Regions from separate parts of the Streptomyces sp. NPDC048751 genome, predicted to be linked through region 1. Evidence: riboswitches for the same ligand, from Rfam matches in the RefSeq annotation. Region 1 holds a riboswitch; each other region holds the start of a gene.
What was found. A riboswitch is a leader RNA that binds a small molecule or an ion and turns the genes downstream of it on or off. The one in region 1 is predicted to bind S-adenosylmethionine.
Positions count from the first base shown of each region.

Region 1 (2,258 bases):
CCGTGACGCCGGCGCCACCGAGGTCGTGTTCTCAGCCACCGAGATCGCGGGAGAAGCCGATCGTCGACGGACCTGGCGACTCCTCGGCGAACTGGCCCGCTGAGTACACCCGTCGGCTCGACAACCCCCTTGCACCCCTGCGTCCCCTGCCGAAGGCACCCACGGAACAAAGGAGATTCCCCATGACCACCGAGGCCGCCACCACGGACCTGCACGCCTTCACCGAGACCTGGCTGGAGTGGTACCGCGCCCAGGAGACCCGGCTCGCCGCCCCGCACGGGTTCCTGGCGATCACCGGCCTGCACTGGCTCGACGACCGGCCACAGCGCTTCCCGGACGCGCCCGGCGCGTGGCGCACCGGCCCCGAAGGCGTCGTCGTAGACCTCGATGACGGCGAGGAACTGGTCGTCGACGAGACGCCGGTGCACGGTGAACACCGCTTCGGCGTGCTTCCCGAGCGCGGCGGCGTCGACGCCGTGTGGGGAGACGCGGTCATCGAGGTCGCCAAGCGCGGCGGCCACGACATCGTGCGTCCCCGGCACCCGGACGCCCCGCTGCGCACGGCCTTCACCGGAACGCCCGCCTACGCCCCCGACCCGCGCTGGGCCGTGACGGGCCGCTACATCCCCTTCGACACGCCGCGGCCGACCACCGTGGGCGCCGCGGTCGAGGGCCTTGAGCATGTGTACGACGCTCCCGGCAGGGTCGAGTTCGAGCTGGACGGACGCCTGCTGTCGCTGACCGCGTTTCCCGGCCCTGGTGCGGGCCGACTGATGGTGCTGTTCACCGACGCGACCTCCGGAGTCACCACCTACGCCGCCAACCGGGCCCTGTCCCTCGAACCGCCCGCCGCCGACGGCACGGTCGTCGTGGACTTCAACCGCGCCGCGAACCTTCCGTGCGCCTACACGGACCTGGCCACCTGCCCGCTGCCCCCGGCCGAGAACCGGCTGCCGGTGGCCATCGAGGCCGGTCAGAAGATCCCCCGCGAGCGAAGCGGCTCCTGAACCGGACACACTCTCGCCCCGGACTCCCCTGACGAGGCGTCCTTTTGCGCCATTGACGTACGCCAAGTCTGGTCCGTACGATCACGAACGGCATTGAGTGTCAGCGTCAAGCCCTGGCTCGCTGACCGGCAACCCTCCCGCGCGGCGGGGTGCTCCAGGTGAAAGCCCGGCGGGATCACTGACGATCTCTGCAAGCGCGTGGCCCCGTGACCGGGGCCGAAAATGTGGAGGACCGATATGCGGCACGGTGGTGACCTCAGCGCCCGCTTCGCCGGCGCCACCGTGTTCTCCCGGCTCTCGCGTCGGCGCCACATCGACCTCAAGCGCTCGACCAGTTGTCTCTGTCAGGCCTGACGGGCCTTCCCACCGCTGGTCGCAGTACGGCACCTGCCATCGCCGCACCCGCCTGCGCCTGATCTCCGTCTGTCTTTGATCCCGCGTTTCGCCCTGATCCCCGTCTGCACAGCGCTCCCCGGCACCCGCGTCGCGCCGGCCGGGGCCGCACGCCCACGCACGGCCGTGCCTCGTACGGCATCCGTGCCTGGTGACACGAGTAGGAGAAGCCCTCCGTGACTGCACTTCCCGATGTCAGAACCTCCCGGTGGGCGGCACTGACCGCCCTTGTGACCGCCAGTGTTCTGCTGACCGCCTGCGGCTCCGGCGGCGGCGATTCCGGCAGCGGCTCCGGGCAGCCCGAGTCCGGCGGCACCCTGACCTTCGCGGTGGGTTCGGACGCCGGCTGCGTGGATCCGCAGCAGGTCGCCAGCAACGAGACCATCTACTCGGTGCGCCAGATCGTGGACTCCCTGACGGACCAGGACCCGAAGACCGGCAAGATCGTGCCGTGGCTGGCGAAGAGCTGGGACATCAGCTCCGACGCCACGACGTTCACCTTCCATCTGAGGTCGGGCGTTACCTTCAGCGACGGCTCGAAGCTGAGCGCGCAGGTGGTCAAGGACAACTTCGACGCGGTGCCGAAACTCGGCGCCCTGGGGACGCTCGCCGAGGGCTATCTGAGCGGCGTCAAGAGCACCACGGTAGTCGACCCGCTCACCATCAAGGTGACCTTCAGCCAGCCCAACACCCAGTTCCTGCAGGCCACTTCGACCCACTCGCTGGGGATCGAGTCGTCGGCGAGCGTGAAGAAGACCCCGCAGCAGAAGTGCAGCGACGGGGTGATCGGGTCCGGGCCCTTCGTGCTGAAGCACTACGTGCAGAACCAGTCGATCACCCTGGCCAAGCGCACCGGAT
Region 1 covers NZ_JBICUX010000015.1:53,235-55,492, reverse strand. Annotated here, with positions in the region: gene ACGFNV_RS36810 (LLM class F420-dependent oxidoreductase) at 1-103, shown strand, start outside; gene ACGFNV_RS36805 (DUF1684 domain-containing protein) at 183-1,007, shown strand; SAM riboswitch class IV at 1,097-1,210, shown strand; gene ACGFNV_RS36800 (putative leader peptide) at 1,230-1,361, shown strand; gene ACGFNV_RS36795 (ABC transporter substrate-binding protein) at 1,577-2,258, shown strand, end outside.

Region 2 (2,258 bases), on a different contig from region 1:
GGGTGGCCGAGGTGGCCGAGGAGGCCGGGATCACCTTCTGCTTCGCCATCAAGTTCCACCCGGCGCTGCGTCATGTGGCCGCCGCCCGTGGACAGTTGGGCATCCGGACGACCTTCAACGCCCTCGGTCCGCTCACCAACCCCGCGAAGGTGAAGGCCCAGGCGGTGGGCGTCGCCGACCCGCGTCTGGCCCCGCTCATCGCCGGCGTCCTCGCCGAGCGCGGCAACTCCTCCCTCGTCTTCCGGGGTGACGACGGCTTCGACGAGCTGACCACGACCGCCACCTCCCGGGTGTGGGTCGTGCGCGACGGCAAGGTGACCGAGGAGACCTTCGACCCGCGCGACGTCGGCATCGAGCTCGTGCCGGTGGAGGCGCTGCGCGGCGCCGACCCGTCGTACAACGCGGAGGTCGCCAGACGGCTGCTGGAGGGCGAGAGGGGCCCGGTCCGCGACGCCGTCCTGCTGAACTCGGCGGCGGCGCTCGTGGCGCTCGACCCGGGCCCCGGAACGCTGGCCGAGCAGATCGGCGCCGGCATGGCCAAGGCCGCCGAGTCGATCGACTCGGGAGCGGCGAAGCGTTCGCTCGAGCGCTGGGTGGCCGCGAGCAACGCCTAGGGCCTGTCCGGCGGATCAGGTCGCTGGAAACCGACGTGCGGTCCCGCGATCCGGACACGGGTTGCGGGACCGCGATCACTTCACGTACGTTCCTGTCCAGGTCATGAGTGACAGTCATGAGGCCCCGGCCGACTGTCCGGCAACCCTCCGTCCGTGGCGGGGTGCCCCGGGTGAGGACCAGGCCGTAGGCAGTGAGGTCTACGGCAAGCGCGGATCCCTCATACACCAGGGATCCTGGTCATCGAGGGAGCCTTCCGTGAGCAAGCGAATGCGCTAGGGCGTCGAGCCCCGCCTCCGCACACCCGTCTTCACTCTCCTCCTTCCTCTCACGGGAGTTCCGTCATGTCTGTCCTCAGTGCTGCCTCCACCGCTGTCTCCACCCAGCCCCTTTGTGCCCCGCTGCCCGTTCTGGGCCGGGATGTCACCGTCCCGCTCGTCACGGGCGGCGAAGTCACCTACGCAGCGCTCGACTACGCCGCCAGCGCCCCCGCCCTCCAGCGGGTCTGGGACGACGTGGCGGCCTACGCCCCGTACTACGGCAGCGTCCACCGGGGTGCCGGCTACCTCTCCCAGCTGTCGACGGACCTCTTCGAGAACGCCCGCAGGACGGTCGCCGAGTTCCTCGACTGCCGAGCCGACGACCAGCTGATCTTCACCCGCTCGACGACGGACTCCCTCAACCTGCTGGCTCAGGCCCTCCCCGCCGACTGCCAGGTCTTCGTCTTCGAGACCGAGCACCACGCCTCGCTGCTGCCCTGGCAGCACGCCCGGGTCACCTACCTCGACGCCCCGCGCACCCCGCGGCAGGCGGTGGCGACCCTGGAGCGCGCCCTCGCCGACCGTGCCCCCCACGGCCCGGCCCTCGTCTGTGTCACCGGCGCCTCCAACGTCACCGGCGAGCTGTGGCCCGTACAGGAGCTGGCCGCCGCCGCCCACGCGCACGGCGCCCGTATCGTCCTGGACGCCGCCCAGCTGGCCCCCCACCACCCGGTGTCACTGAAGGACCTCGACGTCGACTGGGTCGCGTTCTCCGGCCACAAGCTGTACGCCCCGTTCGGCTCCGGCGTCCTCGCCGGCCGCGCCGACTGGCTGCGCGAGGCCGACCCCTACCTCGCGGGCGGCGGCGCCAGCCGCAAGGTGACCCGGCGCGAGGACGGGGGAGTGGACGTCGAGTGGCACGACAGCGCCGCACGGCACGAGGCGGGATCACCCAACGTCATCGGCGCCTACTCCATCGCCTCGGCCTGCAAGGCGCTGACCGAGGCCGGCTTCGACACCCTGGTCGCCCGCGAGCAGTACCTGATCGAGAAGGTCCGCACGGGCCTCGCCGAGGTCCCCGAGGTCCGGATCCTGTCCCTCTTCGGCGACGACGCCCCCCGCGTCGGCGTGATCTCCTTCGTCGTCGACGGCTGGAACAGCTCCCACTTCGCCGCCGCCCTCTCCGCCGAGTACGGCATCGGCGTCCGCGACGGCCTCTTCTGCGCCCACCCCCTCGTCCGCACCCTCCTGGGCAGCGACCCCCAGACCCAGGGCGAGTGCGGCGCCCCCGAGGCGGCCCCCGGCGAGAAGTCCCTCAACGCCATCCGCGTCAGCTTCGGCGCGGGAACCCCGGACGAACACGTGGACCGCTTCGTGAGCGCGGTC
Region 2 covers NZ_JBICUX010000006.1:450,166-452,423, reverse strand. Annotated here, with positions in the region: gene trpD (anthranilate phosphoribosyltransferase) at 1-614, shown strand, start outside; SAM riboswitch class IV at 714-830, shown strand; gene ACGFNV_RS21845 (aminotransferase class V-fold PLP-dependent enzyme) at 957-2,258, shown strand, end outside.
Region 2: linked by a shared signal. The riboswitch ahead of ACGFNV_RS21845 (aminotransferase class V-fold PLP-dependent enzyme) and the one ahead of ACGFNV_RS36800 (putative leader peptide) in region 1 are both predicted to bind S-adenosylmethionine.

Region 3 (2,258 bases), on a different contig from region 1:
GTCGGCGATGACCTCGCCCAGGTTCGCGCCCTCGGCGGCGACCTCGGCCTGGCCACCGGTGTAGGTGCGCAGGATGGTGGGGATGCGGACGGTCACGCTCATGCGAGGCCAGCCTCTCGGAAGGAGTCCAGGTTCGGGCGGATGGTGGCGGTGAGCCCGGTGCCGGCCACCGCGTCGAGGGTCTTGAGGCCGTCGCCGGTGTTCAGCACGACAGTGGTGAGGGTCGGGTCCAGCAGACCGTTCTCGATCAGCTTGCGCGCCACACCCACGGTCACCCCGCCGGCGGTCTCCGCGAAGATGCCCTCCGTCCGGGCGAGCAGCTTGATCGCGTCGACGACCTGCTCGTCGTTGACGTCCTCCACGGCACCGCCCGTACGGCGCGCGATGTCGAGGACGTACGGCCCGTCGGCCGGGTTGCCGATGGCGAGGGACTTGGCGATGGTGTTCGGCTTCTGCGGCCGGACGACGTCGTGGCCCGCCTTGTAGGCCACCGACACCGGCGAGCAGCCCTCGGCCTGCGCGCCGAAGATCTTGTACGGCTTGTCCTCGACGAGACCGAGCTTGATCAGCTCCTGCAGACCCTTGTCGATCTTCGTGAGCTGCGAGCCGGAGGCGATCGGCACGACCAGCTGGTCCGGGAGCCGCCAGCCGAGCTGCTCGCAGATCTCGTACGCCAGGGTCTTGGACCCCTCCGCGTAGTACGGCCGCAGGTTGACGTTGACGAAGCCCCAGCCCTCGCCCGCCGGGTCGCCGATGAGCTCGGAGCAGAAGCGGTTCACGTCGTCGTAGTTGCCCTCGATGCCGACGAGCTCGCCGCCGTAGATGGCGGCCATGACGACCTTGCCCTGCTCCAGGTCGTGCGGGATGAACACACACGAGCGGAAACCGGCGCGGGCGGCCGCGGCGCCCACCGCGCCGGCGAGGTTGCCGGTGGAGGAGCAGGAGAGGGTGGTGAAGCCGAAGGCGCGGGCGGCCTCCAGCGCCTGGGCGACGACACGGTCCTTGAAGGAGTGCGTCGGGTTGCCGGAGTCGTCCTTGACGAAGAGCTTGCCGGCGTCGACGCCCAGCTCGCGGGCCAGGTTGTCGGCCTTGACGAGCTTGGTCCAGCCGGGGTTGATGTTCGGCTTGTCCGCCACGTCGGCCGGGACGGGCAGCAACGGGGCGTAGCGCCAGATGTTCGCGGGGCCCGCCTCGATGCGCTTGCGCAGCTCCTCCGTGTCGTAGGAGGAGAAGTCGTAGGCGATCTCGAGCGGGCCGAAACACTCCTCGCAGGCGAAGACCGGGCCGAGGGGCACGCGGTGACCGCACTCACGACAGCTCAGCGCGGCGGCGGGGCCGAGGTCTACGGTGGAGTCGGTGGTGCTTGCAACAGTCTGCACAGCCATGGAGGCGAGGCCCTTTCTCCTCATCTTCCTCACGACGCATCTCGCCGCGAGACGGATTTGGCACCTTCCCTAGCCGGGAGCCTCGCTGGCGATCGACAGTGATCTACGAGACCGGCTGGAGGGTTGCCGGGGCTTCAACGGGCCGTTTCCCTCTGCCCCTCTGGATGAGCGGTATGTGGTTGTTGACGCACATGACCCCCGACATGCGATGGTCACCAGCGTTGTCCAAGACTGTAACCGAAGGCCAGGACAGTTGAGATAGTCGTCCGAACCGCGAGACAACCCGTGAGGAGCCGCAGACTGTGCTGGAAGAAGTCGAGCGCTGGCTGAGCACCCGCTCCTGGTCCGTGACCGATCGCCCGCTGCACCAGATCCTGGCCGCCAAACAGCGGACGGGCCAGTCGGTCAGTGTCGTGCTGCCCGCGCTCAACGAGGAGGAGACCGTCGGCGACATCGTCGCCGTCATCCGCCACGACCTGATACAGCAGGTCCCGCTCGTCGACGAGATCGTCGTCGTCGACTCGGGATCGACCGACCGCACCTCCGAGGTGGCCGCCGCCGCGGGCGCCCGGGTCGTCCACCGCGACGACATACTCCCGCGTATCCCGACCGTGCCCGGCAAGGGCGAGGTGCTGTGGCGCTCCCTGCTGGTGACCGGCGGGGACATCGTCTGCTTCATCGACGCCGACCTGAAGGAGTTCTCCTCCGACTTCGTCTCCGGGATCGTGGGCCCCCTGCTCACCGACCCGGACGTCGATCTCGTCAAGGGGATGTACGACCGTCCGCTCGGCGGGGCGGCCGGCCAGGGCGGCCGGGTCACCGAGCTCATGGCCCGCCCGCTGCTGAACATGCACTGGCCGCAGCTGGCGGGGT
Region 3 covers NZ_JBICUX010000003.1:531,927-534,184, forward strand. Annotated here, with positions in the region: gene ACGFNV_RS14125 (MoaD/ThiS family protein) at 1-102, opposite strand, end outside; gene thrC (threonine synthase) at 99-1,385, opposite strand; SAM riboswitch class I at 1,403-1,556, opposite strand; gene ACGFNV_RS14135 (glucosyl-3-phosphoglycerate synthase) at 1,688-2,258, shown strand, end outside.
Region 3: linked by a shared signal. The riboswitch ahead of thrC (threonine synthase) and the one ahead of ACGFNV_RS36800 (putative leader peptide) in region 1 are both predicted to bind S-adenosylmethionine.